Regions from separate parts of the Pseudoalteromonas sp. TAP-3C genome, predicted to be linked through region 1. Evidence: predicted binding sites of a transcription regulator. Region 1 holds the regulator's gene; each other region holds the start of a gene.
What was found. Region 1 encodes sigma-54, which starts transcription at its own class of promoters, with help from an activator protein. Its sites were predicted from a motif close to GTTGGCACGNNNNTNGNNT; they were not measured.

Region 1 (11,039 bases):
GACTAAATCATGCACAACAGCTACACAAGATATGTTAGCCGCTGAGGCATTAAATATTATGGAACAAAAGCGTATAAATGGCTTAATCGTCATAAATGAACAAAACCACCCCATTGGCGCACTAAATATGCAAGATTTACTAAAAGCGGGAGTGCTGTAAATGCAGTTTGCGGATCTTTATCAACCGTTAAGTGATGATGCCAAAAAGCGCGCAAAAAAAGTAAAGCTGTTAATTTGTGATATTGACGGTGTGTTTTCTGATGGCCGTATTTACCTTGGCAACCAAGGGGAAGAGCTTAAAGCATTTAACACTAAAGATGGCTTTGGCATTAAAGCGCTTATTACTAGTGGGTTTGAAGTGGCGGTGATCACCGGTCGCCATTCACAAATAGTTCAGCAACGTATGAGTAGCCTAACTGTACAACATATATACCAAGGCCAAGAAGATAAACTTATAGCTTATCAACAACTAAAACAAAAATTAGCACTAAGCGATGAGCAAATTGCCTACATAGGTGATGATGGCCCTGATATGCCAGTAATGGAAAAAGTTGGGTTTGCAGTGGCCGTTAACGACGCCCACCCACTTATTAAGCGTTTATCACATTATATCACTCAGCAGCCGGGTGGTTTTGGTGCAGTAAGAGAGTTAACAGACCTACTTATGCTTGAAAACAACAAACCGCTTACCAGCCAAGGAAGCAGTTCATGAATGTAGCGCGCATTATACTGAGCGTTTTATTCATAAGCTGTATGGTTTGGCTCTGGTATCCTTACTTTATTCAAGTCGATATTATTACAAATGAGCAAACACAAGTTATTGCCAAGCCCGATTATACCGCCATTGAACTAAAACAAACGGCTTATAATAATCAAGGTAAAATAAGCCATAAAGTGACAGCGATAAAAATGGAGTTATACCAGCAACTCGGTTTTACTTTTTTTGAGCAACCTATATTTACCTTGTACAACGAGCGGCAAACTTGGCGTATTAATGCCGATGAAGCCACCCTCTATGACGATAAACTGCTGATTTTAGAAGGCAATGTAAAAGCTCAGAATTTAATAGATAACGCCATGATTGACTCTATCACTGCCGACAGCATCAATGTAGATATAAAACTGCTAACCATGCAGTCACAGCAGAGCGTTGTTATTACAGGACCTAATTTAAAAATCACGGGGAAAGGCCTTGAGGCCGATTTAAAAACCGAAGTGATTAAACTTATTAACCATACGCGAACCCTATATTATGACCAATAAACTACTTAAAATTTTAATTGTTCCTTCACTATTGATTGCTTTTCATAGCAATTCAGCCGACACGACTGCAGAGCCTGCCGCTAATCAAATCTCAATTAGTGCAGACAGGCAAGAAGGTCAGTTAAAAGAAAACGTTGGCATTTTTGAGAAAAATGTTGAAATTATACATGGCAATCGCCGTATCACCGCTGATCGCTTAGAAGTACATAAACGTGATGACTTAGGCGAAAACAAACAACTTTTAATTGCCACGGGCAGCCCTGCCTATTTTGAAGAAAAACAAGCGAATGGCAACATCATGAGCGCCAGCGCTAATGAAGTTCGTTACGATGTATCGCAGCGCTTTTTAACCTTAATAGGCGATGCCAGCATAGCTCAAGCAGGACAAAAAATAACGGCAAAAAGCATCACTTACGATATAAAGCAGCAGTTGATTAGCGCTGAAAAAGACGAGGATTCAACAGACCGTGTACATACTATTTTAGTGCCACTTGAAAGCAAAAAAGTAGGTGATAAAGGCCAACCATGAGCATATTAAAAGCAGAGCTATTAGCAAAAAGCTATAAAGGCCGTGAAGTGGTTAAAAACGTAGGGTTAGAGGTTGAAGCTGGCAGTATTGTGGGCTTATTAGGCCCTAATGGTGCAGGTAAAACCACCACTTTTTATATGATTGTCGGCCTTGTACCGAGCGACAAAGGTAAAATATCAATTGATGACAAAGACATTACGTTATTACCAATGCACAGCCGAGCGCGTTTAGGGATTGGTTATTTACCACAAGAGTCATCAATTTTTAGAAAGCTGACAGTTTATCAAAACTTAATGGCTATTTTAGAAACACGTAAAGAACTAAACAAGCAACAGCGCGAAGAGAGCTTAAATAATTTACTCGATGAATTTAGTATTCAGCATATTCGCGAAAGCCAAGGTATGGCTTTATCGGGTGGTGAGCGTCGACGCGTTGAAATTGCCCGCGCTTTAGCTGCAAACCCTAAATTTATTTTATTAGACGAACCCTTTGCTGGGGTCGATCCTATTTCTGTACTAGATATCAAAAAAATTATAGAACATCTTAAAAATAGGGGGATCGGGGTACTAATCACTGACCACAACGTCCGTGAAACACTTGATGTTTGTGAAAAGGCCTACATAGTTTCTCATGGGGAGTTAATTGCATCTGGCACACCCGAGTACGTATTAAACGATAAAACAGTACGCGATGTTTATTTGGGCGAGCAGTTCAGGCTGTAATAGTGTGTTATTCCACTAAGCATCTGCTAAGATTAATTATACTAATTTATAAGGATTGTTAGAGATAAATGAGGCAATCATTACAGCTGCGCATGGGCCAGCAACTTACAATGACCCCACAATTGCAACAAGCCATTCGCTTATTGCAGCTCAGTACATTGGATCTCCAGCAAGAAATACAAGAGACGCTCGACAGCAACCCTTTGCTTGAAGTAGAAGAACAAGACTATAGCGAAGATACGGCAGGTAAAAACGAACAAAAAGCGGATAACGATGATTTAACGCTAAGTGCTTCAGCTGACGATAAACCGAGCGAGTTTGAGCAAGATAGCGGCGAAGCCATGAGTAAAGACACCATTAGCGATGATATGGCAATGGATGTGACATGGGATGAATATATGAGCGCAGCGCCAGCGGCTTCATCTGGGCCTATGCCTGAAGACGAATCTATTTATCAAGGCTCCTCGACAGAAACACTGCACGAATATTTAATGTGGCAACTTCAACTTACGCCATTTAGCCCAACCGATGAGGCTATAGCGATTGCCATTGTTGAAGCGGTAGACGATTCAGGTATTTTAACCCTTAGCTGTGAAGAAATATTAGAGAGCTTTAATCAAGAAAGCAGCGATGAAGAAGTTGAACTGGATGAAATAGAAGCCGTGTTAAAACGCATTCAGCTGTTTGACCCTGTAGGTATTGCTGCGCGTAGTTTACAAGAATGTTTGTGTATTCAGCTAAATCAGTTTGACAAAAACACGCCTTTTTTAAATGAAACAAAAATGATTTTAACCAGTCATATTGATCTATTGGCAGCACGTGATTATCGCACGTTAATGAAAAAAACAAAGCTCAAAGAAGATGAGCTTAAAGAGATCATGAGGCTAATTCATACGCTCAACCCGAGACCGGCAGACACTATTGTTAGAGAAGAGTCTGAGTATGTTATCCCTGATGTATCGGTTAAAAAAATTAAAGGGCGTTGGGTGGTTGAGTTAAATCCAGATAGCATGCCTAAGATCAGAGTAAACAGCCAATATGCGGCTATGTCGCGTACGGTTAAATCAAGTGGTGATAGCCAGTTTATTCGCTCGCACTTACAAGAAGCAAAATGGTTTATAAAAAGCTTAGAAAGTAGAAACGACACGCTACTTAAAGTGACTAACTGCATTGTTCAACAACAACAGGCTTTTTTTGAGCATGGTCCTGAGGCAATGAAGCCTATGGTACTTAATGATGTTGCTGAAATGGTAGAAATGCATGAGTCGACCATATCGCGAGTAACCACACAAAAATATATGCACACACCACGCGGTATTTTTGAACTTAAATATTTTTTCTCAAGCCATGTAAGCACAGAAAATGGCGGAGAATGTTCGTCTACAGCAATACGCGCATTAATTAAAAAGTTAATCGCTGCAGAAAACTCAGCCAAACCATTGAGTGATAGTAAGATTGCAGATATATTGGCTGAGCAAGGAATTAAAGTAGCGAGGAGAACCATTGCAAAATATCGCGAATCTCTCGCTATTCCCCCGTCGAATCAACGCAAAAGCTTGATTTAAGGCGTACAACAAAGAGGAAATGTTTATGCAACTTAACTTAACTGGTCGTCATGTAGATATTACCGACTCGCTCAGAGACTATGTAAGCAGTAAATTTGCTAAGCTACAAAGGCACACTGACCACATAACCAATGTGCATGTTATTCTCGATGTAGAAAAACTAAACCAAAAAGCTGAAGCAACCGTTCATGTTAGTGGTGCTGAAATTTTTGCCTCTACCGAGCACCAAGATATGTATGCCGCTATAGACTCGCTGATTGACAAGCTAGATCGTCAAGTAATTAAACACAAAGAGAAACTTGCTCGACACTAACACTATGAAACTAAGCTCACTTATCTGTCAGGACTGCAGTAAAGCTGCGGTCCTTTTTAATAGTAAAAAAAGAATTTTAGAATTTATCAGTGAATTGGCCCACAATAAACTGCCCTATCTAACACAACAAGATATTCTTAATGCATTAACTGCTAGAGAAAAATTAGGCAGTACAGGGATAGGTAAAGGCATTGCAATTCCTCATGGGCGTATGAGTGGAGTACAAGAGCCACTAGCCTTGGTTTTAGTAAACGAAACGGCCATTAACTTTGATGCGATAGATAACCGACCTGTGGATATTTTTGTCGCTCTCATTGTGCCAGACGGTGATAATCAACAGCATTTAAAAACGTTAGCGACTATTGCTGATAAGCTCAGCAACAAGGCGTTTTGCAAGCAGTTACGCAGTGCAAAATCCGATAATGAGTTGTATCAGATAATTGTAAGTGAATCGTAGTAACAATAAAGGTGATAAATGGAGTTAATAATTATAAGCGGTCGCTCAGGTTCTGGTAAATCTGTTGCGCTGCGCGTGGTTGAAGACTTAGGTTATTATTGCGTAGACAATATTCCTTTAAACTTATTGCCAGCATTAGTGCGTAGTGTTTCAGACAGCTACAATAAAATTGCTGTGAGTGTAGATGTGCGTAATCTCCCTAAAGAGCAGCAGCAATTTAATGAAATTATTGAATATTTACCTGGTTTCACTAAACCCACGGTCTTTTATTTAGACAGTGACGATAAAACATTAATAAAACGGTTTTCAGAAACAAGGCGTCTTCATCCTCTATCTATCGATTCATTGCCACTTGATTTAGCTATAAAAAAAGAAAAACAATTGCTCGATGTATTACTCAATCACGCCAACTACATCATTGATACCACAGATTTAAGTGTGCATCAGCTTGCTGAATCGATTCGTGAAAAAATACTCGGAAAAAAAGATAAACAACTCATTATTACTTTTGAATCATTTGGCTTTAAACATGGCATCCCCAAAGAAGCAGACTACGTATTTGATGCTCGTTTTTTACCAAACCCACATTGGGAACCCGAACTTAAACCGCTTACAGGGCTTGATCAACCAGTAAAAGACTACCTAGCCAGTCACAGCATAGTGCAAAAGTTTACTTGGCAAATTCAAACCTTTGTGCAAACTTGGCTGCCTCATTTGGAGCGAAATAATCGCAGCTATTTAACGATTGCTATAGGCTGTACTGGGGGTCAACATCGCTCTGTTTATTTAGCGCAAACTATCGGTGAGAGCTTCGCTACGAGCCACCCTAACGTAAAAATTCGCCACCGAGAACAAGAATAAAATTCACTCAAACGAGAATAAGTAATGCACTTAGAAAATACATTTTTAATAAAAAACAAACTAGGCTTACATGCTAGAGCTGCAACTGTTCTCGCTCAACTTTCTGTGCAGTTTGATGCCACTATCACCTTATTTCAAGATGATAAACAAGCCGCTGGTGACAGTGTACTTGCACTTATGTTGCTCGAAAGCAGCCAAGGAAAAGAAGTGAAGGTGGTGTGTGAAGGCCCTGATGCAGAGCCTGCACTTAATGCAATAGGTGAACTGATAAACCAAAAATTTAATGAGCAAGAATAAAACGACTCATTGTTAAATAACCCTAAGCAAGCGTTAATACTGGTTGAGGTAATTTAGTAATATAAAGTAAAATAAGTAAAAAATTGCATATTACTTATGCCCATCATTGTGTAATAACATTTAATTAAGGACGCCAATGCCTGAAGCTTTAGAACAAGATATTCCACTACAACAGCTAAAGCAGGTGACTAAGTCACTCAATAGTGGTCAATTTGTTCAAGTTAGGCGCATGTTAGCAAAAACGGCACCTTGTGATACCGCCCTTCTTTTAGAATCATCTCCGCATAAAATTAGACGCATGCTCTGGCAATTAGTCGATCCTGATGTACAAGGTGATGTGCTTGAAGAGCTTTCTGAAGATGTACGTTTGGGTATTATTGCGCAAATGGCACCTGAACACATTGCCGCAGCAACAGAAGACATGGGCCATGATGATTTAGGGGAAGTACTGCGCAGCTTGCCTGACAATGTTTACAAAAATGTTGTTAGCGCTATGGATATTCAAGATAGAGAACGCGCAACGCAGGCTTTATCGTATCAAGAGCGCTCTGCTGGCGCATTGATGAATACCGATACCGTTACTATTCGCCCAGATGTAACTCTGGATGTTGTACTGCGTTATATTCGCTTACGCGGTGAGCTACCAGAGGGCACGGATGACTTATACGTTGTTGATAAACATAACTGCTTTTTAGGCGCCCTATCGCTGAGCACTTTATTAACTAATCCTCCTGAAAAAATTGTTCAGGATTTAATGGATGAAGACTGTGAGTCTATTCCCATTTCAATGGACGAAAGCGAAGTAGCACAATTGTTTGAGCGCCATAACTGGATATCGGCACCGGTTGTTGATGACAATGCACTTTTACTAGGGCGTATTACCATTGATGATATCGTCGATGTTATTCGTGAAGATGCAGAGCATAGCCTACTTGGTTTAGTCGGTTTAGATGATGAAGAAGATACCTTTGCACCGGTGTTAAAAAGTTCAAAAAAACGCTCTGTATGGCTAGGAGTTAACTTACTTACCGCATTAGCAGCAGCCTTTGTAGCTAGCTTTTTTGAAGGCACACTGGCTATTTTACCGATACTTGCGGTGCTCAATGGTATTGTGCCATCTATGGGCGGGGTAGCGGGTAGTCAATCTCTGACACTAGTGATACGTGGTATGGCTGTGGGCCATATTAATCAAACTAACCAACGTTTTTTAATGCTCAAAGAGCTCGCCATTGGCGCATTAAATGGCGTGTTATGGTCTTTGCTTATCGCAAGTGTTATAGCAATATGGCAATGGGATTTAATGCTTGGCGCGGTACTTGCCTTTGCAATGTTTATGAACTTAGTGGTTGCCGGTGTCGCTGGTGCATGTATTCCTATTTTACTTAAAAAAATGAACATAGACCCCGCATTGGCCGGCAGTGTAGTACTAACAACCGTGACTGATATTGTGGGTATATTTGCCTTTTTAGGCACCGCCACATGGTTGTTAGTTTAATGGCTTAATATACGTTTATATAGCAAAACACCGCGTGAATACGCGGTGTTTTACTTTATACTATTTTTTTAACCTGATGGTTATAATCCAAAGTTCAAGTTATTTAGCGCGTTGGCGATTACCACCCACCTTAGGTTTAGTGTTTGCCTTTTTAAACTGGCTAAACCCCGTATGGCGAGTAAGCGCAGGACGACCACTCTTATTGCCTTTACTGCCTTTAGTTTGCTTTTCATCTCGGCCTTCTTCTGGCACTAAACAATTAGGGCCTTTACCAATGAGTTTGGCTTTGCCCATACTGCGAAGCGCCTCACGGATCATGGGCCAACCTGCAGGATCATGATAACGTAAAATAGCTTTATGCAAACGACGTTGACGCGCCCCTTTGGGTACTGCAACTTGCTCAGTATTATTTTTAATATTACGTAACGAGTTCATCTCAGTGTGATAAATGGTGGTCGCATTAGCCATCGGTGATGGGTAAAAGTTTTGCACCTGATCAAGCTTAAAATCATTCGATTTTAGCCACAACGCCATATTAACCATGTCTTCATCTTTAGTCCCTGGGTGAGCAGAAATAAAGTAAGGAATTAAATACTGCTTTTTACCCGCTTCTTTAGAGTACTTATCAAATAAGGCTTTAAATTCATCATAGGCACCCATACCCGGCTTCATCATTTTTGATAGTGGGCCGTCTTCTGTGTGCTCTGGTGCTATTTTTAAATACCCGCCCACATGATGAGTCACCAGCTCTTTAACGTAGCGAGGATCACGTACAGCAAGGTCATAACGCACGCCCGACGCAATTAAGATCTTTTTGATCCCCTTTACCTCACGTGCTTTTTTATACAAGTCGATAGTGGGTGTGTGGTCGGTATCCATATGGTTACAAATATCAGGATAAACACACGACAAGCGCCGACAGGTACTTTCTGCTTTTTTACTGGTACAACGCAGTTTGTACATATTCGCTGTCGGTCCACCTAAATCAGAGATAACCCCTGTAAAGCCAGGTACTTTATCTCTAATTTGTTCAATTTCTTCGATAATAGACTCTTGAGAACGACTTTGTATTATACGCCCCTCATGCTCGGTAATAGAACAAAACGAACAGCCACCAAAACAGCCACGCATAATGTTTACCGAGGTTTTAATCATATCGTAAGCAGGGATTTTATTATCACCATAACTTGGATGAGGAATACGCTGATAAGGCAGCCCGAACACCGCATCCATTTCATGTGTTTCAAGTGGATAAGCTGGCGGGTTCACCCAAATAGAACGCTCACCATGGCGCTGAAATAACGCTCTTGCACAACCTGGGTTCGTTTCTTGATGCAAAATTCTTGAGGCATGGGCATATAAAGGTTTGTTAACACTCACTTGCTCAAATGCAGGTAATTTAACATAGGTTTTTTCCCAAGGCTTAAGGCGTGCAGGCTGAATAGTAATTGGTTTTGCAGCCTGTGCTTGTAAATCAATACCGGCTTGCTTAAATTCTGATTTAGCACAGCCAACATCATCCGCACCATAGGGATTAGGAATAGGGTCTATTTTACCAATTTTATCAATGGCGGTTGAATCACTTCCGCGCCAACCAGGCAAAGGCTCTTTACGAATAACCGCGGTGCCTCTGACATCTTGAATAGTATCCATGGTTTCACCGGCAGCGATACGGTGCGCCACTTCAACTAATGGGCGCTCGGCGTTACCATAAATTAAAATATCACCCTTAGCATCAAACAATACACTACGACGTACTTTTTCTTGCCAGTAATCGTAATGAGCAATACGGCGCAAGCTGGCTTCAATGCCCCCTAAAACTAGCAACACATCTTTATAGGCTTCACGACAACGCTGTGAGTATATGATCACTGCGCGATCTGGGCGTTTACCGCCTATATTTCCTGGAGTATATGCATCATCATGGCGCATTCGTTTTTCAGCGGTATAACGATTTATCATCGAGTCCATGTTACCGGCTGTAATACCAAAAAATAAATTAGGCTTACCCAACGCCATAAATGCATCTTTAGAGTGCCAATCGGGTTGAGCAATAATACCCACTCTAAAACCTTGCGCTTCAAGCACGCGGCCAATTACAGCCATACCAAAACTAGGATGGTCTACATAAGCATCACCGCTAATAATAATAATATCGCAGCTATCCCAGCCGAGCGCGTCCATTTCTTCGCGTGTAGTAGGTAAAAATGGAGCCGTACCATAACACTCAGCCCAATACTTGGGGTATGAGAATAAGGCACGCTCAGCTTTTAATGTGCTCATAAAATTGGCCGTTAAATACAAAAGGCGAAGATTATATCCTATCGACACCCTTGTTGATATAGCGCAAAATGGAAGCACTAATTAAAAACATACTATTACTAAAACAAATAAATCATCTATATTATTAGGGTCTGTTGACCTTTGCGGATTACAATTTGTTCAAACTAGGGGCGGTTTAATCGCGGCGCGAGGTTTGTAACCTAGTGGGCTAAGTAAAAACCGAGCAACAAAGAGTAAATCGCCCCTAGGCAGAACCCGAAGGGCAGCGCCTGTTTGGTATTGATGCTGCGTTATCGCCTATTTATGGGGAATAACCACACTACATAGGCTCTACCTTGCCTAAATACCAAACAGACTGCTGCAAATTTAACCTTGAAAGGTCAACAGACCCTACACTGCTAATGTCTACTTTTAGCATCACACGAGGTAGATAAAATAGATAAAAGTAATCGGCAGTGCGCTAAACTATTAAGTTATTAAAGGCTGTTAAATTAAATGAGGAATACCTATTAAACTATTTAAAAAATTAATCCAGCTTTTGGTTAGTTTACTATTGGCTTTTGTTGTTATTGGATTACTGTTACCACAGCATTATCATGTGCAAAAAAGTATCAAAATCAATGCGCGCCCTGCCGTTATCAAATCATTAGTAGCAGATTTTTCACACTGGTATAAATGGTCGCCTTGGCAACAAATAGACCCTAATATTGAATTTAATATTGGCGAGCCAAGTACAGGTACAGGCGCCTATCAATCTTGGCGTGGTAAATGGGGGCAAGGTGAAATGACTATATCTTCATTAAGTGCCAATGAAATTGTATTTAATGTGTTATTTAATCAAGAACATATTATCACGAGTAAAATGCAATTTAACCAACAAACCAAAATCGTAACTTGGCATGTAGAAGGGCAAGCAACAGCGCCGCTGATTTCGGGTTATGTTGCTATATTTGCTGAAAATATATTAGCTAATATAGTCACCTTGGGGCTGAATAACTTAAAAACAGTGGCTCAACTGAGCGATCCTCAAACAATAATGGAAAGTCATGATAGTCAAAACCGCACAAGCCCGCATTAAGCTTGCTAATATTATTGAGTTATTATAAATTTACTCAAACCGGTGATGAAATGTTTAAGTTAATGAACTACCCAGTTAATAAAGTGTACAAACAGTTAATTGGTTCAGCATTTGAAGGGGAGTTTGAATTAGTATGGCACGCTTTAAAATAGCCAAAAAAAAGCCACACAAGGTGG
Region 2 (11,039 bases), 210 kb from region 1:
AAGGGCGTTATAAAGCTATATTAGTTGATAAAGATAGGTATTTATTAGAGTTAACTAGGTATATTGTTTTAAACCCAATCAGAGCGAAAATGGTTGATAACTTATCGGAGTGGCCTTGGAGTAGTTGGCATTTTGTGATGGGCCAAGCGCCTATTCCCCAATGGCTTGCGGTAGATAAAATGTTATTGCAATTTGCAAAGTATAAAACAATAGCCAAGCGTAAGTTTGCGCAGTTTGTTGAGCAAGGAAAAGGGCTGGATCCTTGGGGAAATATTTCAAATCAGGTGTTTTTAGGTAGTGCTGAGTTTGTAAAGGAGCATTTAGAATTACTTAAAGAGCAGGAAGGCGATTTATCGGAAGTGCCCCAAAAGCAAAGGCGCAGAGCAGCATTACCATTAGCAGAATATGCTCAACGGTTTAATAACCGTAATGATGCCATAAGAGCTGCTTATGCATCTGGCGGGTATACGTTGAAAGAGGTTGGCGATTATTTTCAGCTGCATTATTCTCGAATAAGTAAAATAGTGGCAAAAAGAAAGACCTGACCCTGACGAATCCCCACAATTTGATAATATAAATCAATAAGATAATGTAAAAAATAGTTGAAGTGCACAGCCAATTCTGATCTTATATGTTTTTTCCGACCAAAGAAATTACAAAGTAAATCGACTATGCACTTGAGTAAATTATTACATAAAACATTTTCTAATACAGCTGGTATTATTGATAAGCGTAACCACTGCACATTAATGAAAGCGGTAGAAACACTCTGCCAACATAAGTTCTTATCCATTGCTGCTTTAGGGCGAAAACTAAAGAGCAACGCGAAGGTTAAACACACTATTAAACGAATGGATAGGTTATTTGGCAACCCTCGCGTCCAGCACTCCCGCAACCACTATTACCAAGAAATCACTCGCCGCGTGATTGGTCAAATTAGACGTCCATGCGTGACGATTGATTGGTCTGGGTTAACACCCTGTGGCGAGTTTCATTTATTACGGGCAGCAGTCCCAGTTAAAGGTCGAGCAATGACAATCTATGAGCAAAGTTTTCGTGAATGTGAATACATGAAGCAAAGCGTGCATAAGGATTTCCTCAAAACACTTAAATCAATATTGCCTTCTGAGTGCAAGCCGATCATCGTTACCGATGCAGGATTTCGCAATCCTTGGTTTAAGTTAGTGCTTAAATTTGGTTGGGATTTTGTAGGCAGAGTGAGGCATCAAACACAATATCAAAAGCCAGAAGATGATACATGTTGGTCACCAGTCAAAACACTTTACTCAAAAGCAACTGCAAGACCCGCTTATTTATTTGAAACACAACTCGCTAAAGCCAATTCATTGAGTGGTCACTTTTACTTATTTAAATCAAAACCTAAACAAAGAAAGAAGAAAAACCTTCGAGGAAAAACTATTCGCAGCAGCGTAAGCTTGAAATATGCTAAAGGTGCGACGGAGCCATGGTTATTATTTACCTCATTGTGCAATATTAATTATTCAGCACAAGATATTGTTAAAATTTACAGTCAACGAATGCAAATAGAAGAGTCCTTTAGAGACTTAAAAAACACAAGTAACGGCTTGAACTTACGTCATTGTCGTAGCTATGAAAAAGGCCGCTTGAATGTCGCATTATTGATTGCATTAATTGCTAATTTTATCCTTTGGCTAGCAGGTTTAACGGCAAAAATATTGAATGTGCATAGAAGCTTTCAGGCGAATACGATAAAGGATAGAAATGTGCTGTCTTGTTTTAGTTTAGGAACGCAATACTTCGAAAAATTTGGCTATAAAATAAAATTGAAAACGTTTTTAGAAGCACTCAACCAATTAAATAAGGATTGCCGTGAGTGCTTGTAGCTTGGATAAAAAATGTGGGGATCCCTCAGGACCTGACCACCACGATTTGTTTCCACCACGATTTGTTTGTGGCAAAAAGAAAGACCTGACCACCACGATTTGTTTGACCACCGCGATTTGTTTTAAAAGAGCGGCTCTGGCTCTAAAATTGGTGTACGCTGGTTTTATTCGCTATTCGTGAGCCGCGCTTTAAACTATTTAATTTTTGCTTAGAGCTGATTAATTGCTGACAGTAAATAGCTTGATATCAATAAGGATGTGTTGATGAATACCGTGATAGCCGCTTTACCGATTATTCTTTTAATTTGGTTAATGACTAAGCGTGATCCGCTTCCTTCATATATTGCGCTGCCAGCCATGGCGTTATTAACTGGGTTTTTACAGCTAGTTTATTTTCGCGCTGATTGGCAGTTAGTCGCCGCTAATTCACTTGCTGGTGGTTTATCGGTTGCTACGCCTATTTCTATTATTGCCGGTGCTATTTTGCTCAATAGACTGTTAGCTATTTCTGGTGCTGAGGCAACGATTAAAAGCTGGTTAGAATCAATAAGCAGTAATCCTGTTGCGCAACTAATGATCATCGGTTGGGCGTTTGCTTTTATGATTGAAGGTGCCTCTGGATTTGGCACGCCAGCGGCTATTGCAGCTCCTTTATTAGTGGGTCTGGGTTTTGCGCCGCTTAAAGTTGTGGTATTTACTTTAATATTAAACTCTGTACCGGTCTCGTTTGGTGCTGTGGGTACACCTACATGGTTTGGTTTTTCGAGTTTAAATTTAGTACCGGAGCAAATACTGGCTATATCGCAATGGACTGCATTATGCCATGTTATTGCGGCAATGATCATTGTGCCCATTGCCTTGCGGTTTGTGTTACCTGCAGAGGTGATCCGTCGCAATGGGATCTATATTTACTTAAGTGTTTTTTCCTGCGTGTTACCTTATTGGTGGATAGCGCAGTGGAATTACGAATTTCCTTCTTTGCTTGGTGGCGCTATCGGCTTAGTGCTGAGCGTTGTGTTTGCTAAATTTAATATTGGTTTAAGCGCCGCAGACAAACAGATAACGCGCAGCGTGAACATTTCGCGCAAAACACTGCTTATTGCGTTATCGCCATTATTGTTACTGATGATTGTTTTATTGCTTACGCGAATTCAACAATTAGGCATCAAAGACTGGTTAAATAACGACAGTGCCTGGTTGACGGCTGATTTGAGTTTTGCACAATTTCAACTTAGTGCAGCCTTAATAATCTCACTGCAAGATATTTTTGCCACTGGGGTTAGCTGGTCGTATAAAACGCTGTATGTACCTGCCGTTATTCCGTTTGTACTCGTGGTGATGGTGTGTTTACCGTTATTAAAAATGAGCGCTAAACAAGTTAAACAAATGTGCCATGAAACAGCGCAACGAATCGTTTTACCTTGTGTTGCGCTACTGGGGGCATTGATCATGGTTAATTTTATGATGTTAGGTGAACACAACGCGCCAATTTTTTATATGGCGCAATCGTTTGCGCAACTGAGTGGCGAGAATTGGACCTTGTTTGCGGCTTTTCTCGGTGCCTTAGGAACATTTTTTTCCGGCTCCGCAACGGTCTCTAACCTAACTTTTGCTGGTATTCAATACAGCATAGCGCAGCAGGTTGGTTTACCGACTACATTAATACTTGCACTACAGTCCGTTGGTGCAGCAATGGGTAATATGGTCTGTATAAGTAATATTATCGCGGTGGCGAGTATTGTTGGTTTAAATAACCAAGAAGGCGTGGTGATCAAAAAAACAGTGCTGCCAATGCTGATCTATGGTGCAATTATTGGCATATTTAGTTATGTGTTTTTTTAATGCCTATAAACCTGCTCGCGTCATGTTAATAATGCTTTTCGGTAGCTGTAGGGTAACTGGCTATTTACTTTACGCGTGTGCTTAAAATATAAAACAATTAAGGGGAGTATGTTTACTCCCGTTTAATTGATGTTTAGCTTATATTTTTTAAAAGCAGTGAAAATTAGTTTTTCACGTCATCTTCTTGAAGGTCTTTAAACAGCTCCCCTTGGGGGTGTTCAAAAGACTCATCATTTACTTCTTCGTAATCATCTTCATCTACCACCAGCATTTGATCTTGTGCGGTGGTTTCTTCAATACGCGGGTCCATGGTGGCAGCCAGTGGCGAGTTGGTTACATCGGAAGTGCCCACCACATAATCGCTGGGCTCTGGTTGCTCTACTTTTTGTTTAGAGTTAATAAATGTAAGCAATAAATACATGGTTATGGTTAATAGCGAAATAGACGCATATAACGCTTGGTGTCCAAAGTAGGTCATAACCTGTGCATTCGCGGTTGAACCTAGAGCGGCACCTGCACCAAAAGCGACAAGTAATGCTGATGACACGCCTACGCGCTCCTCGTCTTCAACCCGCGAATTGGCTAATGCTGAACAAAGCGGATACAAGGTAAAGGCAAACAACCCAAATATAAAGGTTAATATATACGATAGCTGCTGCGACATAGGGAGTATGAAAAATGCTAAACTTATCAAGCCAATAGCAACGGCATTAGTGCGTATTAACACGCTGCGACGAATGCGGTCTGAAAGCATTCCCATAGGCCATTGTGCCAATAACCCCGCTAAAATAGTAAGTGACATAAAAATAGCAATTTCAGCGGCATCAAAGCCCGATAATTTAGCAAAGGTTGGCGCCAGACCATAAAAGCTGCCATTAATAATGCCCGCAAAGTGAACTGCGGTGAGTGATTGCGGCACTTTTTTAGCATAACCGAGTAAACTCACTTTTATAGGCTTTAAAGGTTTTGGGTGAATTCTTCGGGTGATCGAAATGGGAATAATGCCAATGGCCAACGCCATGCACACTAAAAACAGTGGCGCATAACCCAACTCTGGAAATTGAGCGAGTGCTAATTGCCCTAAAATCATGCCTAAATAAGACGTGATCATATAAAACGAGAATACTCGGCCTCGCGATTCAGGCGCCGATTGCTCATTGAGCCAGCTTTCAAGCACCATGTAATTACACATCATACCTAAGCCAACAAACAGCCTTAAAGCTAACCAAATATAAACGTTGTCACTTACACCATGTGCAGCAACACAGGCTGTTACTGCTGCGGTACTGGCAGCAAAGGTTCTAATGTGGCCTACCGATTTTATTAGATGATAGCCAAGTTTAGAACCCAGTAATAAGCCGAGGTAATAACATGAGGTCATTAAGCCAATCCAAAAGGTGGACGTGCCTTGTTTACCCAAATAAAGGGCCAAATAAGTAGTAAGTAAACCAGTACCAATAATTAAAAATAAATTGGCAAAATACAGCGACAGAAATGATTTCATTAAAATATAAATAGTTACATAAGACCACTAGATACTAGAGTAAATCGATCGTTTTTCCAAGTTGTTAAAATTAGTATTTATGTATTTATAAATAATTTGATTTCAATGCAATAATCAGCAATACCATGGCATAAAGATTTATATAAATTAATACTTTGGCGGTACAGGCTAGAATAGCGAGTACATTCCAGTTATTATCAGCAGGGTAATTTTCAGTGCTTTTTTGTTTAGTTGAGTAAGTTAATGTCAGTCGTAATATTTTTTGGAATTAAAAATGACCAGTAATAATCAATCCATAAACAAGCGTAAAAAAAATAATCCGCTTATCGAAATCGTATTTAATATTATTATTCCTTCAGTTATTTTGATGAAGTTTACTGGCCCTGAGTATTTAGGCAATGTAACCGGATTAATTGTGGCGCTTATATTTCCGATCAGTTACGGTGTTTATGATTTTATTAAAGCGGGCTCGTTAAATTTTATTTCACTTTTAGGCTTTTTAAGTACCTTATTAACAGGTGGAATTGCTTTATTTGAAATGGATGTTGAGTGGCTAGCCATTAAAGAAGCGGCTATTCCGGCGATTATTGGTTTTACAGTGTTAATGTCGGGATTTTTTGGTAAACCCTTGTTGGCAAAACTTTTATTAAACTCACTTTTATTTAAGCTAGATACTATTTACGATGCCTTAGATGTACGTGGTAACACGCAAATCTTTAAGCAAAAAATTACCAAGGCTAATTATTTGTTAGCGCTTACGTTTGTTTTTTCATCAACTATGAATTACATGTTGGCTAAATGGATTGTAACCAGCCCCGCGGGCAGTGTGGAATTTAACGAACAGCTTGGTGAAATGACCTTATTGAGTTACCCCGTTATTGCGATTCCTTCTATGGTAATGTTGATTGGTATTTTTATTTATGTGATTAAAGTGCTGACTAAATTAACCGGTATGAAATTTGAAAATATGGTTAATGCAGAATAAAGTAAGTAAAAACAGCTGGTAATAATTATTTTTCCACAAAGCTGTTAGTATTTATTTGTAGTAAAATCACCAATAGTTACCTTTGTGGTAAGGAGTAAGCCTCCAATTAGCTGGTGTTAGGCTCTTGCTCTGTTTGCGACCTAAATAAGGTGGCTTGCGTAATATGTTGACTAACGCTGTTTTTTTTAAGCGCTATATAAAGATCGGAATGAACATAAATGCCATCTTTACCAGATGTAATACCTGCGGCTTTAAACCACGTGAGTAATTGACGTTTTCTTCCAGCAAGCTCTAATCGAATACCCCGTTTTTTAAAGATCACATCTAAATCTGCCAACATGCTCATGACACTTAAATCAAGATGGGTAAAACAAGGCACTGCGTCAATTATAACGCATTCAATATCATTTTTTTGTTTTGCGTATTGTTCTAGCAAGCGGCGTTTAAAGTAACTGGCATTAAAATAAGTTAAGGGGGAGTTAAAGCGATATATAAAAACGCCTTGGACAGCTTTGGCTTTGTCTGTCTCGTCAATGCTTCTTACGACACCTTTAACATCAATACCTAATATAGTGTCTGATGGACGCATTACAGTACGAATAAACTGAAATAAACCTAATAATACAGCAAGTGTGATCCCTGGAATAACACCAATGAATAGCACTGCAAACAGAGTGACTAACGCTAAGTAAAATGCTTGTTTATCCTTAAACTTTAATTGCCATAACGCCTTTAAATCGAGTAAGTGAACCGAAGCAATAATAAGTACAACTCCCAATGCTGCGCTTGGAATATACTCAAGGGGAGCCGTTAAAAATAAAGCAATAATAGCAATTATTACCGCTGCTATTATTGATACTAATTGGGTTTTACCGCCAGCGTTATCGTTTACTGCAGTACGAGAATCGGCCCCACTAACGGCAAAGCCTTGTGATAACGCTGATGCTAAATTAGCAATTCCTAAAGCTCTAAACTCTTTGTCTGCATCAATATCATAACCATTCTTTGCTGCAAAACTTCTTGCGGTCAGCATCATACTCACAAAGCTAACAATTGCTAGGTTAAGTGCCGGTATTACCAGCTCGCGTATAACCCCAATATCAAATACTGGCGAATTAAATATGGGCAAACCACCGGTTACTGTGCCTATGGTTTTTATTTCGAATTGTTCTAAGTTAAATAGCCAAACACACAGTGCCGTTAGAGAAATTGCCAGCATAGAAGCTGGCCAACTTGGTTTAACACGCTTAATAGCAAAGTAAATACCCAGAGTAAATAAAGCCATTAGTAAAGTTGGGATATGAGTTTGTGATAAATAGGAGGTAATACTACTTAAGCGCTCAAGTAAGTAGCGTTCATCAAACGTAAAACCAAACACTTTTGAAAACTGACCAACAATAATAGTAATGGCAACACCATTTAGTAATCCCATTAATATCGGTTTTGATAAAAAGTCGGCTAATACACCTAACTTAAAGCGACTGGCTATAAAGCACCAAAAGCCGGTCATTGCGGTCATGGTGATCACTAATTGCCAGTGTTTAAAGCTGTCACCTGCTGCCAAAGGGGTTACAACTGCAGCAATTACAGCACATGTTGCGGCGTCTGGGCCAACAATAAGTTGTTTAGAGGTGCCAAATAGCGCATACAACATCATAGGTAATATGCAAGAATACAAGCCAACAGCGGCATTTACACCCGTAAGCTGGGCATAAGCAATTGCCACAGGCAACGCGACGGATGCTACTGATAACGCTGCTCGCACATCGTCAGCAAGCCATTGACGCTGATAATTAAACAACGTTTGTAAACCGGGCATAAAATTATATAAACGCGACAGCACTGAAATTTCCTGCTAATAGTAGTAACGCTTTGATAGTAAATTTATTATATAGCTATTAACTGAGCAATATTACTGCTTATGTAAAAAATAATAACATCTTGAATTAAAGTATTGATTATTGCTTTGTTGATACGAAAAAAGCCCAGCATGTTAATGCCGAGCCTTTGTTTAAATTAAGCCATTATTTAAGCTTAATTGCTAAATTAGTTAGTAAGTTGACCAGTAGATGATTCTATATGAGCACGTACAAACCATTGAAATTGTTCTAGTTCAGCAAGTTGCGAGATGATCATATCTTCAGAAACTGGATCAAGCTCAGAAAGAGGCTCTATGGCTTTACGGTGATCACCGTTAACGCCGTTATATACTTTGTCTAAAGCACCTAAATGCTCAGTTACCAGCGCTTTACCAACTGAATAATCTTGCCACGTTCTACGGTCCACAATCGATTTTGGTGTTCCTACTGGCACGCCGCCTAACGTAGCTATTCGCTCGGCTAGAGTGTCTGTCATTTCGCGTACAGCTTCAACTTGTGGATCAAGCATTTCGTGTACACCAATAAAGTTTGGGCCCACTACATTCCAGTGGATATGCTTTAAGGTTAGCTGTAAATCAATTAGTGCTACCATGCGATTTTCTAGAACAGATATTGCTTTATTTGCTGATTCATTTTCTACACCTGGGGCGGTAAATTCAGCGACTTTATTTGCATTATTACTGTTACTCATCATTCCTCCTGCTATTACTAAAAGAGTGTTCGTTTTACTCATATGAGTGTTTAATTGCGATAACGAACGTGCTTACACTTACTAAAGCAATAGCTATGCCGTCTGTGGTGTTTTTAAGTTATTGAAAAATAATATTTTAATTTTATTTTTTTGGCAGTTAAATTATATCAACACTAATAATAATGAAAAAAATGCATATTTTTGTAAATTTTGCAAAACAGAACAACCTTATTGAGTGTAGTCATTGTTGATTAATCATCTGTTACATATACTTAATTTATTTTGCTATTAAAGGAGCAGGGCATGCTAAGGTTTTTTTCTATCGAACGAGGGGTAATTAAAGAATTATCAGCTTCGCCTGACACCCCCCTTGAGATATTAATCCGAACTGCTCATTGGATTGATACAATAGCCCCAACAGAAGATGAGCGAAATACCTTAGCAAAAACGCTCAATATAACGTTTCCTGAATCTGGCGATGTTCAAGAGATTGAAGCGTCATCGCGTTGCTTTGTTGATAATGAAGGTTTGCATGTACATGCATTGTTTATGTCACCTAATGAGGGGCGTTTTAACACAGTCACTGTTGCCTGTTTATTACAAAATAACTGTTTACTGACTATTCGTGATGATGAACTAGCTGACTTTCGGTTATTGCGCTTAAGAGCACGCAAAGGTCAAGTAATGTGCGACACACCAAAACAGTTACTAATTACCTTATTTGACCAAAAAGTCGAAAACCATGCTGATATGCTTGAAGATATGCATCATCAGTTAGAAAAACTCAGTGCTTATGTACTTGAAGACGACGATTCTAATTTAGAAGAAGCCGTTAGTCGTATTGCACGCCTAGAAGATGCTAATGGCAAGGTGCGTTTATGTTTAATGGATACGCGGCGCAATATTTCGTTTTTAATACGTCGTTTAGGTGTACAAAATGAAGAGCGCGAATCGCTTCGAGAAATTGTACTTGATATAGATACTTTAATGTCTCACTGCACTTTTTTGTTTGATAAAGTGAATTTTTTAATGGATTCAACGCAAGGTTTTATAAATATTGAACAAAATCAAATTATCAAAACTTTTTCTATTGCCTCAGTGGTTTTTTTACCGCCCACTGTTGTGGCCAGTGTTTACGGAATGAATTTTAATATAATGCCAGAGCTGCAATGGCAGTGGGGTTACCCATTCGCCATTGGCGTTATGTTGTTATCGGGGTTTGCTCCTTATTTATTTTTTAAACATAAAGGGTGGTTGTAGTGTTTACGTATTACAACTTAATTTATAATCTAACTGGTATATTGATGGGCTTTTAATATATCGAGTGGGATAATCTCAAGCGCTTTTTGGTTTGTTGCCTCAAGTACAACAGGGGGCGCAACATTGGCAGCAATAGCATGATACCAACGCACCGCGCATAAACACCATTTATCACCCGCTTTCAAACTAGTAAAATCATACAAAGGGTTAGGGTTTATTAGGTCGTTACCTTGCGCCTTAGAGAATTGTAGAAACTCATCGGTCATAATGGCGCAAACACTGTGATTACCAAAATCAGAATCAGGCACATAGCAAAACCCTTCACGAGTATAGCCACCATTACCACAGCATAGTTGCAGCGCGGTTCCGAGTACATTTAATTGATTAGCCATAAGCAATATTACCTTGTAATAATAACTGTTATAGGTTTAGGAGCTTACATTAACAAGCTGTTCGTGGTTTGGCTATATGAAAAAGGTTTTAAAACAGCTGCGTGTTGTTGAGTCAATACGCAGCCATTAAATCTAACGGTTTAAGATAATAATGCAGCAGCTAAACGTACAAAGTCAGAGGATGTTAAAATACCTACTAGCTTGCCTTGCTCGCTAACAACAGGCATGCAACCATGACGGTTTTCTACAAAAAACTTAACAACATCAGACAAAGGCTGAGTAGGGGTGACACTAACGAAGTCACTCACCATAATATCTTCTACTTTAGTTAGTTTTTCTTTGCGTTGTAATGCATTTGCGCCGAACGTTGCCATGATTCCCATAACTTTTGCGACCATTATTTTTTGTGTAAGCATACCAACAAACGCACCGTCGTCGTCGATGACAGGAATATGACGGACGTTTTTATCTTTCATTAAATTATGGGCGTCGTGCAAAGTACTTTTAACATTTAATGAAAATGGATTAGGTGTCATTAAATCTGTCACGTTATGAATCATTTTTTTTCCTTTTATATTCTTAACTATACAGGCTTATATTAGCGCGCTTTTTAAGCTTCT
Region 3 (11,039 bases), 1.6 Mb from region 1:
TTGATCATTGCAATTAGCATGTAATCAGTAGCAACATATTGATAATGACAAAATACTAAATAGCCCATTTCATTAAAAGCGTATTTATCTAGCTCTTCTTTAAGAACGGCTGATGCCTGCTCGGTCATATGCCAAAAACCAAGTTCATGGTTGCGATAGCTTTGCATGGTAGAGGCAACAATACTGTTTTTTTCACCGCTAAATGCGCAAAATCCTTTACCGGGTTTACCATTATAGGCATGGTGTAGTTGCTCAATGAATACAGCCACTTTGTCGTTGATTGTCATTTCATCGTTACGAAGGTGAATGTGCGTGTCGTCATCTTTTTTGTCTACGTAGTGAACGACTAATTTTTTAACATCTATTGCCATCTTTGTTTTTCACGCCTCTGGTGTTAAAATACGAGAATATAACTCTTTTTATTGAACCAACTGATGCCAATCTTATCAAAATATTCTAATGAAGAAGTAGAACAAATCGTCGATCAACTTATTGATGTTTTATCAAAACACAATGCGCCGGTTGATTTAAGTCTTATGTGTTTGGGAAATTCTATCACGCATATCTTAAAAGAGCATGTACCAACAGGGAAAAGACAAGCTGTTACCGAGAACTTTGCAAAAGCACTCGCACAGTCGGTTAAATAAACACTATGAATTTATCGCAGCACAACCAGTTTTCATCAAAAGCGAGTCAATTATTAAGTTGGGGCCATTGGTTTACCTTTGCTAATATCGGCTTAGTGCTTTTAATTAGCTTAAGCTACTTATTTGCCGATTCGCCACCGACCACATTTATGGGTATTACCTACATGGTGGTCACTTGGCTAAGCCACACGAGTTTTATTGCATTTTTGGCGTTTGTGCTGACGGTTTTTCCTTTAAGTTTGATATTCCCCTACCCAAGGCATATACGCGGTATGGCTGCAATAATTGCAACCATTGGTGCTTCAATACTCACTTTAGATGCTTATGTTTATTTTAACTTAGGCTATCACTTAAATACCTCTGCACTGCCTGAAATTATTTCATTATTATGGCATCGCTTAACGAATTCCCCCGCACTAACTACTTTATTCGCAGGGGGGGTAGTGTTACTTATTTTAGCATTTCAGCTTACAGTTAGTAATTTTACTTGGCATCATTTAGAACGTTTAAAACAATTTAAATTTGCCCGTTATGCCAGCTCTTTTTTAATAATTTGTTTTGCGCTAAGCCACAGCATTCATATATGGGCTGATGCAAATTTAAAATTTGATATTACCAAACAAGATAATGTGTTGCCGCTTTCATACCCTACCACGGCAAAAAGTTTACTCGCTAAAAATGATTTATTGGATGTCGAAAGCTATAAACAAGCGCATAATGTCAAAATTAATAATCAAGGTATTAATTACCTGGCGCCAGCTCCATTGGCCAAATGTGAAGACCTTAATGTCGCTAAAGTTGATATTCTCGTTTTTGATAATGATGAGCAGGTAGCAAAATTTGTTGCTAACAAGCAAGGTATTTATAAAAATCAGCAGTTTTTACAACCCACTGATCATAGCGACATGCTGTTTGGTCTGGTTTATGGCCTGCCTGCATTTTATAAAACCGACATTATCGAGCAGCAAATTTTGCCCATCTGGCAAAGCCAACGTCGAAGTGTAGAGGTGCTTGGTATAGATGAGCTGAGCTTTATTAATGATCAAGCACAAAAAGACAGTGTCATACGAATTATTAAAGGCGTTGAAAATGCTGAGCTGCGTGAAGATGTCACGGAGTTTTTTGCATTTAGTGTTTCGCAAAATAGCAATGAAGTGGTAACTAATTCAACCCTATATAGCTCAGATAAGTTTATCTCTAAAGTAAATGGGTTGATTCAACCAAGTGATATTATTGCCACTAGCCTAGGTCAATACTTAAACTGTGCCACACTTGCAGAGCAAACTATGTTGGGTGAGAACTTATACGGTAAAAGTAATAATATTGGGGTTAATTACTCGCAAGGTGTGGTAATAGCATATAAAAAAGATAGAATTACACTTATTGATCGTGATGGAAATTTTAGAAATATTTCAGCCGCTGAAGGGTTCTCTATCGAACAGGGACTGGACATTCCTTTTTTAGTTCACAGCATTAAAAAACTCAAAACCTTTACTCAATAATCAAAAATCAATAGCCAGCAATGTGTAAAAGCTCGTTGCTGGCTACCTGTCTCTTATACAGAAGTTTCTATTTTTTTATATTCATGATCTAATAAACAAAAAAATTAGGTCATGAATATGATAAGCAATGAATCTCTCGAATGGGCGCAACTTATTTTTAGTAAAGCTAAGCTTAACGATCCTCGCCGCACTAAACGCCTTGTAAAAATAGCCGCTTCTTTGGCAAGTAATGCCGGTAAGTCCTTAATGTCATCTTGTCCAGACCCTGCAAGTGTTGAAGGCGCATATCGCTTTATCCGTAACGATAATATTTCTGCTGATGACATTGCGCAAGCTGGATTTGCGCATACTGACACCATAGTTAAAGAGCGACCACTCGTGCTTGCTCTACAAGATACAACAGGGCTGAGCTATAAACATTCAGTATGTGATGAGTTAGGTGAGGTCAATTCGGCATCTGATGAAAAGCGCACCTCTAAAGGTCGCACTTTATACGCTCACTCAACACTGATGCTCGATGCAAATGAAGAAAAAGAAAAAGCAATAGGACTTGCATACCAACATTACTGGTATAGAGAGAAGAAACAAACGGGCAAACAAAATACGCTGCAATGCCGTGATAGAGAGCTAAAAGAAAGCTACAAATGGCAAAACAACGTTGAAGAAGTTAAAGAGCGCCTGGGTGATTTAAGTAATGTGATAGACGTATGTGACCGCGAAGCAGACATGTATGAATACCTTGATTACCAAATACAAAATGAACACCGCTTTATTGTTAGAGCAAAAGACAATCGGCGTCTTGTAGGTGAATATCAGAAATTAGAAGATATTTTACCTACACTCACTCCCGCAGGTCAGTATGAAATAGATATTCAACAAAGAGGCGGGAGAAAAGCACGAACAGCCCATATAGATGTGAGCTTTACATCGATTAAATTGAAAAAGCCACAAAGAGCAAAAGGTGAAAAAGAAGCCCCGCTGACCCTCGTGGTATGTACGGAACAAAATAACGACAACAAGAATAAATTACAGTGGTTACTGTATACAACAGAGTCGGTTACAAGTGCAGCAGAGGCAAGAAAAATAGCGCGTTATTACGAGTTAAGGTGGCGGATAGAAGAATTCCATAAAATTTGGAAAACGGAAGGAACAGAAGTTGAAAAGTTACGCATGCAACACTTAGATAATTTAAAAAAGGCAGCAGTAATAGAGGCATTTATAGCGGTCAGACTCTTACAATTAAGGGAGCTTGCTCAAAATAGAGAAGAAGCAGAAAAAGTCAGCTGCGAAGTCTATTTAGACACATTGAGTTGGAAGTTACTATTTAAAGCGACAAATCAAAAGGCTCCCATGCCAAAAGAAGCCCCATCGTTAAAGTGGGCATATTATGCAATAGCTAAACTGGGAGGTTGGCACGATAGTAAACGAACAGGGCGTGTTGGCACAAAAGCCATATGGGATGGCTGGGTGAAGTTGGTGTTTTTAGTCGAGTCCTATGCTTTAATGAAAGAACTCGACTTGTGATCAAGAGACAGGCTGGCTACTGGTGCTAATCTAGGCTATAGTTTTTATTATCAAAAAAATGACCAATGAATTAAGGATAATCATTATGTATAGCCTTTTTAAGCTGATCTTTGCTGCTTGGCTATTTTGCTTGAGCACTTACACCGCAGCACAAACTACTTACTATAAATGCGTTACTCCTAAAGGCACCACTTTTTCTCAGTTTCCGTGTAGTGATGATGCAACTATGCATAAAATTATATCAGCGGAGCCAAAGCAAACAGGTAAAGAAATAGACTATACCAAACAGTTAAACGCACTCGAACGAGATACAATCATCGCTGACTTGGAAGCCGAACTTCGTAGTAATCAACATAAATTAGCGATACTTTCACGAGAAAAAGACAGGGCTGATTTTAGACAACAACAGCGCTTAAACCGCATATTAAGTGTGGATGATAAAAAACGTATTAGTAAGGATATTAAAAACACACAAAAAGTCTTAGATAAACAATATAAAAAAGATAAAGCATTGATTGAAAAACGGATTAAAAAATTACAAAAAAAGATTGATGCTTACAATTAACCTAAATAAATATCACCTTAATTAGCTTGGTTTTAAATATAAAATAACATATCCTCAACATCTATAGAGCATAAACTCTAATACGTGTTATGCGCTGTAATAAGTTTTTGATTATTTTATAAAACAAACGGTAATCAATTCAAAATAAAGTATTCGTTAAACAGCCAAAACGTCTATTAAGGAGTATTGATGCAACCACGCCAAATTGCTGAGTTAATTTTAAATGGGTTTAAAAAACATTACTTACTGTTTCAAAAAACCACAGCCAAGGCTCCTTACGCGTTTGCTAAAAGAGACTGGCAAGCCATTAATGACATTAGCCGCTTACGTATCAGTTATTACGATGACCGGGTAAACGAAACCACAAAAACGCTTCGTGAACGTCAACAAACAGACGAGCTAAACGAAAGCTTATGGCTTGAAGTAAAAAAGCTCTACCAACATTTTTTATGTTTTCATCCTCAAGCAGAGCTTGCTGAAACTTTTTATAACTCTGTATTTTGCCGCCTGTATCACCGCCGTTATTTTCATAACGACTTTATTTTTGTTGAAGCAACTCTAAAAGATGCCCCTTCAGTACCGGTAGAAGCAGAATATCGAAGCTACTTCCCGGTAGTCGATGGTTTAAAACCAACCATTAAGAAAATCATTAATCACTTTGATTTTAAAGCAGATTTTGTCAACCTTGAGCGTGATATTCGCTTATTGGTCAAAGCATTTTACAAGCAAGCACCTGATACACACCACCAGCACTGGCAAATGCGCTTTGATATATTACATACCCCGTTTTACCGTAATAAAGCCGCTTATATTGTAGGGCGCGTAGTATCACAAAGTGGCGTTCAGCCTTTTATTATTGCTGTGCTACATCATGAAGACAAAGGATTATACCTTGATGCCCTTTTGACCAAGTCATCGCAAATGCGGGTTATTTTTGGCTTTGCTCGCGCCTATTTTATGGTAGAAACTCACGCTCCTTCAGCATTAGTACGGTTTTTAAACCAACTTATGCCCAATAAAACCTTAGCGGAATTATACAACGCCATTGGTTTTCACAAACAAGGTAAAACCGAATTTTACCGTGAATTTTTAAACCATTTAACCCATTCTAATGACGAGTTTACCATTGCACCGGGTACACCAGGCATGGTGATGATGGTGTTCACTTTGCCCTCATTTGGGTATGTATTTAAAGTCATTAAAGACAAATTTGGGGAAAGTAAGCCATTTGGTCGTGATACGGTATTAAAGCGCTATCAATTAGTTAAAAGCCATGATCGTGTTGGGCGAATGGCCGACACCATAGAGTATTCAAACGTCGTATTTCCTTTGGCACGCTTTGATAGTAACTTATTAACGCAATTACATAAAACCATAGGCTCATCAATGGTGATTGAGGGGGATTGGTTAATCATAAAACATTTGTATATTGAACGGCGAATGACCCCACTTAATTTGTTTTTAGACAATGCCGATGAAAAAAGTGCTGCCGATGCCATAGAAGAGTATGGTCAAGCGCTTAAAGAAATGATTGCGGTGAATATTTTCCCTGGCGACATGCTGTTAAAAAACTTTGGTGTAAGTAAGCACAAACGTATTATTTTTTATGACTATGACGAAGTACAATATTTAACAGACATGAACTTTAGGGCGCTACCTAAAGCTAAAAATTATGACGATTATTTAACCTGCGAACAAAGTTACTCGGTTGCACCGCAAGATGTATTTCCGGAGCAGTTATGCACTTTTGTAATGCCAAATCCAATGTATAAACAATTTTTGATTAGCACACACCCTGAGCTTCTTGATGTGAACTTTTGGAAACAAGCACAACAAAATATAAAAAATGGACAGGTGAGTCATATTTATCCCTATCCGACAGCACAACGTTTTATCCATGATTGGTAAACGTTAAGGACACACAATGAATATAAGTAAAATAGATCTAAATTTACTGGTTTACCTTGATACATTACTGCGCGAATGCAATGTAACCCGTGCAGCGAACCAACTTAGTATTACTCAGCCAGCAATGAGTAATGGGCTTAAACGCCTTCGCAACCTTTTTAACGACCCTATTTTAGTGCGCACCAGTGATGGTATGGTCCCAACTGAGCGCGCCATTGAATTACAGCCTGTTATTCGCGGTATTTTAATGACCCTTGAAGAAACCTTGGCACCAAATCGCGAATTTGAAGCAAAACAAAGTAAACGGGTGTTTAGAATTATGGCCAGTGACTATGCTGCCAGTACTATGGCACCTCGTCTTTTAGGCAAATTACACGAAGAAGCCCCCGATACCACGTTAGATATTTTAACCCCCAGCGACGTGACCTTTCATGATGTTGAAAATGGCAAGGTTGACATGGCAATCAATCGCTTTGAAAACTTACCACAATCGTTTCATCATAAGCGGATTTGGAAAGATAGCTTTTGCTGCTTAGTAAAAACCGACAACCCTATTATTGAAAACTTTAGCTTAGACAGTTATTTAAAAGCACGCCATATTTGGGTAAGCAAAACAGGCTTTGGCGTAGGGGTTGGCATGGACCCTAAAGATGTGCAAAAACTGGGTTGGGTAGATGAAGCGTTGGCGCACTTTGGAAAACACCGCAATATTGCTGTTTTTACCCGTAACTACCATGTAGCGATTCATTTAGCGAAAGAAAAAAATCTAATTGCCACCCTCCCCTCAAAAGCAGCCAATATTTATATGGACGATCCGGGGCTTAAAATACTTGAGCCACCCTTTCCTATCCCCCCATTTGAGCTTGATATGATTTGGAGCCCTTTGTTACATAGAGATGCTAGCCATATTTGGTTACGCCAAAAAGTAGCTGAGGTAGCAGACGAGCTTAAATAAACTTTTTACAGGCCTTTATGTAAAATTTGCTTGCTGGCAGCTGGTTAGCAAGCCTCTAGCCCCTCTTTTTATTTAAAAAGCAATAAAATACAAACGATTAAGTATAAAATCTAACTTGGAATGCCACTTGCTTTAATACTAGTGCGTTTTTAAACTAATTAAGGTCATTATTATGAGCATCCATCAAGGACAAGAGATTAATCATATTTCCGATATTATCCAAGTAATGAATAGCGGTATCGATTTTTACAGTAAAGCACAAGAAAATGTACAAGACCCAGCCATCGTTGCCCTATTTCAGCGGATGATTGACGCCCGTAAAGTCAGTGTTGAGAGCTTACAACCCTATGCAATTAATCAGCAAGGTGCGCGTGAAGATGGCTCATCGTTTGTTGTTGAAGCACGTCGAGCATTTACCGCTTTGATCAGTAAGTTTACCAGTAATAACGATCAAACCTATATTAAAGAGTTGCAACAAGTAGAAGATAGAACCCTAGAAGAAATTAAAATAGCCCTAAAAAAGCCGCAATCTCATGATTGTGAAGCCGCATTATCAAAAGTATTACTAACCATGCAAAGCTGTCATGCTGAAATGAGTAAAATGCAAAAACATTAAGTTTCAAAACGATAAAAGGGCCTTACGGCCCTTTGATTGTTAAATAACAATAGGAGTTAATTAGAAAGGCGAATTAAAAGCGGTATTCTGCGCCTAGGTAATAGTATGCACCGTTAAAACCAAATGGCGCTGAACGACGTGAATATTTAAATACGCCATCGCTGCTAACTATGGTATTGCCTTGCGCATCTACAATAGTACCTGAACGTGAATTACCTATGGTATTTTCATCTGGGTAAACATCAAATAAGTTATTCGCGCCAATATTTACTGATAAATCGTCAGTTACAAAGTAGTTAACTTTAATATCCGTTAAAATTTCAGCGCCGTAAGTTTGGCGACCGCCATCTTCAACGCTGTATTCACCAAAACGGTTAAGTGATAAATTAACTGTCCAATCATCACGGCGATAAAGCGCACTTACGTTGATCCGATCTTCGGGTTGCCACTGTTCAATAATAGAAATTTCTTGATCAGAAAATACATCGTCAACCGGTACGGTTTCAAGGCCAGAGCCTGCTGGTGTAAATAACGACACCACATCGGTTTTAGTAAAGTTAGCCGCTAATGTAAAATCAAGCGTGCCGCCTAGACCTTCTGTATTCCATGTAGCTACAAAGTCGATACCTTGTGTTTCGGTGTCAGCCCCATTTAAGAAAAACTGCCCTGCACCTGCCCCTGAGCTCAATAATGCGGCATCAAGGGCGTTTGATAAACCTTTGCCTAAGCGATTACTAATTACAATTCGGTCATCAATATCGATTGAGTAGTAATCAAGGGTGACATTAATATTATTACTTACGTTATAAACAATACCTAAACTGCGGTTTTGCGATTTTTCTTCTGTTAGTTTTGGAATACCTAAACTTTGTGCAAGTTTTGAATCGTTTCTAAATGTGCCCACTTCTTCAGCGACTAAATTGCCATTAGGGTCTACAACAAACTGGGTGCTAATATTGTTAAAGTACAACTGTTGCATTGAAGGCGCTCTAAAGCCTGAGCTTAGTGCACCACGTAATGAAATATCGTCGGTTACTGACCAATTACCGGCTAGTTTAAAGTTAACTGTATCGCCAAATCCTTTGTAATTATCGTAACGTAATGCCCCAGAAATAATTACATCATCAATGATATAGGCTTCAGCGTCTAAATAAAACGAAATGACATCACGCGACTCATCAACTGATGATGCCGGTGATGACCCACCAAAGCCTTGTGTGCCACCAGATGCGTTTTCGCTGCCAATGCCACCGCTTAGCCCATCATAAATATTAACCCCGTTGTTGGTATCGTAGTCGCGATAGGCGTATTCACTGCCCTCTAAAATTCGGTACTCATCGGTGCGTATTTCTGCCCCCATTGCTAATGAGTAGTCATCAAAATTTTGAGTAAAATCAAGATTAATAGTTTGCAGTGATAGCTCCATGCCATAAGCGTAACCTTGACGCGGAATCGTAGCGCGAATATCTGCCGCAGTTAAACCTTGGTCGTAACGTAAGAAGTTCGCGTAAGAGGCGTTAATCGTATCGCTAGTGGTGTAATCAATGCTATTTTCACCATAGGTGTATGATAAATCTAAACTAGCGTCGTTATCAAAGTCAGTTTTGTAACCAAAGTTATATGAAATATCGTCAATCGTGGTGTTAATTTTTGGTAAAAAGCCAGTTGGAATAGTCGCATCACCATCTTGTAGTACTGGGTTACCGCCTGCATTAGCATTATGACGGAAAAACGCCGCTGATTCGTTATCACGAGTCGAATAGGTAATAAAACCGTATAACTCGCCCGCGCCTAACTCGTAGCCGGTGTTAACTGTTAAACCAAACTGTTGCGAGTCGGCATCCCCAATTCTAAATGTATCGCGTGGCGCGGTTAATTCACGCGGATCGCCTGCCAGTAATGTGCCGTCACTGAGTTCCGTACAGCCGTAAAATTGACATGAACCATGAAGCCCAGCACGGTTAGTTGGCGCGCGATCGCGGTAATTAATGGTGGTATTTAAATAGCCGTTATCACCTAAAGCAAAACCTTTATTAAAATCTATATTAACAGTCTCGCCGTCACCCTCTGAGTACTCACCGTAGTTAACTGCGGCTTTACCACCTTCACTGCCATCTTTAAGTACGATATTTATAACACCGGCAATTGCATCAGAGCCATATTGCGCGGCAGCACCATCGCGCAGTACTTCAATACGTTTAATTGCTGAGGCAGGAATAGCGTTCATGTCAGTGCCCGCTGTACCACGCCCTACCGAGGTATTAATGTGAATAATACTGGCTTGGTGACGACGTTTACCATTGATCAATACCAATGTTTGATCAGGCCCAAGGCCACGTAATGTTGCAGGCCTGAGGGCATCAGTGCCATCACTGATGGATGAACTTGAAAAGTTAAAAGACGGTGCAATAGCCTGCAACATGCGGCCAACTTCCGTTTGACCGGTATTTTCGAGTGCTTCTGCGCTTAAAATATCTACCGGAACAGGTAAGTCTTCCACTGAGCGCCCTGCAACACGGCTACCTACAATTGCAATTTTTTCAATGTTTTGTTCTGCGCTTTGTTCAGCGGCATTTATTGCTGGTGAATTAACCGCAAGCATAGCGGGTAATACAGCAGCACTCACTCCTGAAAGCTTCATCATGTTGTTATCTTTCCTATTGATTTGTTTGAGTTGAATACTCAGTAAACCATTTTTATCAATAACCGCATCGAGCTGTGTCTCCGCTAATAATGCGTTTAAAGCATCAAGTTGAGAATAAAATCCATATAACGAATTTGCCTGATATTGCTTGGCAAGTTCGTACGAAAAAACCACTGTTTGTTCAGTTTGCTTGGCAAATTCTATTAAGGCTTTGTCTGCTCGTTGCGCTTTTATATCAAATTGCATCATTTGCCCCTCAGTTTGACTTGCCTGCACGCTGATACTAAAAAACAGCGATGCAACTAAGTAAAACTGCACTAAATGACACATATGGTTACTGCGCAACGTATATAAACAGTTAGCAAACAAAAATCCTCTATCGTTTTTTATCATTTTTTTAATTTTTAAGTTACACAATGCAGTAAATGCTGTAGCAAAAATTAACATTTTTGTGATTTTTATTACCATTTCCTATGACTTTTTTTGATATTTTAGGCTAACGACATGTTCGCCTAAGCGTTCATGTTCAATCGAAAAGTTATTTTGTAAGCTCTCTAACAGCCCTGCCACATCACCCGCTTTAAAAACACCGGCAACTTTAATCTGAGCTAACTCATCAGATGAGAGTTCAAACCGCGTGGCGGTATAACGGCTCACCTCGTTTAAAGCATCAACCAG

Region 2: a site for sigma-54 is predicted at 8,852-8,870, ahead of dps (DNA starvation/stationary phase protection protein Dps). Genes of this name have one in related genera too.
Region 3: a site for sigma-54 is predicted at 7,216-7,234, ahead of AC6H44_RS09075 (ferritin-like domain-containing protein). Genes of this name have one in related genera too.

Annotation. Positions count from the first base shown of each region.
Region 1 is NZ_CM187618.1:280,206-291,244, reverse strand. It holds gene AC6H44_RS01345 (KpsF/GutQ family sugar-phosphate isomerase) at 1-160, shown strand, start outside; gene kdsC (3-deoxy-manno-octulosonate-8-phosphatase KdsC) at 161-712, shown strand; gene lptC (LPS export ABC transporter periplasmic protein LptC) at 709-1,263, shown strand; gene lptA (lipopolysaccharide transport periplasmic protein LptA) at 1,253-1,792, shown strand; gene lptB (LPS export ABC transporter ATP-binding protein) at 1,789-2,514, shown strand; gene AC6H44_RS01320 (RNA polymerase factor sigma-54) at 2,583-4,079, shown strand; gene hpf (ribosome hibernation promoting factor) at 4,105-4,392, shown strand; gene ptsN (PTS IIA-like nitrogen regulatory protein PtsN) at 4,397-4,849, shown strand; gene rapZ (RNase adapter RapZ) at 4,868-5,710, shown strand; gene AC6H44_RS01300 (HPr family phosphocarrier protein) at 5,735-6,007, shown strand; gene mgtE (magnesium transporter) at 6,144-7,502, shown strand; gene AC6H44_RS01290 (YgiQ family radical SAM protein) at 7,602-9,785, opposite strand; gene AC6H44_RS01285 (SRPBCC family protein) at 10,315-10,863, shown strand; partial or broken gene AC6H44_RS01280 (DUF2806 domain-containing protein) at 10,872-11,015, shown strand.
Region 2 is NZ_CM187618.1:491,380-502,418, forward strand. It holds gene AC6H44_RS02280 (REP-associated tyrosine transposase) at 1-545, shown strand, start outside; gene AC6H44_RS02285 (IS4 family transposase) at 672-1,865, shown strand; gene AC6H44_RS02290 (L-lactate permease) at 2,130-3,707, shown strand; gene AC6H44_RS02295 (MFS transporter) at 3,871-5,211, opposite strand; gene AC6H44_RS02300 (VC0807 family protein) at 5,486-6,196, shown strand; gene AC6H44_RS02305 (SulP family inorganic anion transporter) at 6,303-8,039, opposite strand; gene dps (DNA starvation/stationary phase protection protein Dps) at 8,243-8,767, opposite strand; gene corA (magnesium/cobalt transporter CorA) at 9,071-10,027, shown strand; gene AC6H44_RS02320 (DUF2237 family protein) at 10,057-10,419, opposite strand; gene AC6H44_RS02325 (CBS domain-containing protein) at 10,560-10,979, opposite strand.
Region 3 is NZ_CM187618.1:1,927,629-1,938,667, forward strand. It holds gene yejK (nucleoid-associated protein YejK) at 1-371, opposite strand, end outside; gene AC6H44_RS09045 (YejL family protein) at 435-647, shown strand; gene AC6H44_RS09050 (DUF3413 domain-containing protein) at 653-2,149, shown strand; gene AC6H44_RS09055 (IS4 family transposase) at 2,267-3,673, shown strand; gene AC6H44_RS09060 (DUF4124 domain-containing protein) at 3,759-4,238, shown strand; gene aceK (bifunctional isocitrate dehydrogenase kinase/phosphatase) at 4,428-6,146, shown strand; gene AC6H44_RS09070 (LysR family transcriptional regulator) at 6,163-7,101, shown strand; gene AC6H44_RS09075 (ferritin-like domain-containing protein) at 7,274-7,717, shown strand; gene AC6H44_RS09080 (TonB-dependent receptor plug domain-containing protein) at 7,791-10,823, opposite strand; gene AC6H44_RS09085 (FecR family protein) at 10,833-11,039, opposite strand, start outside.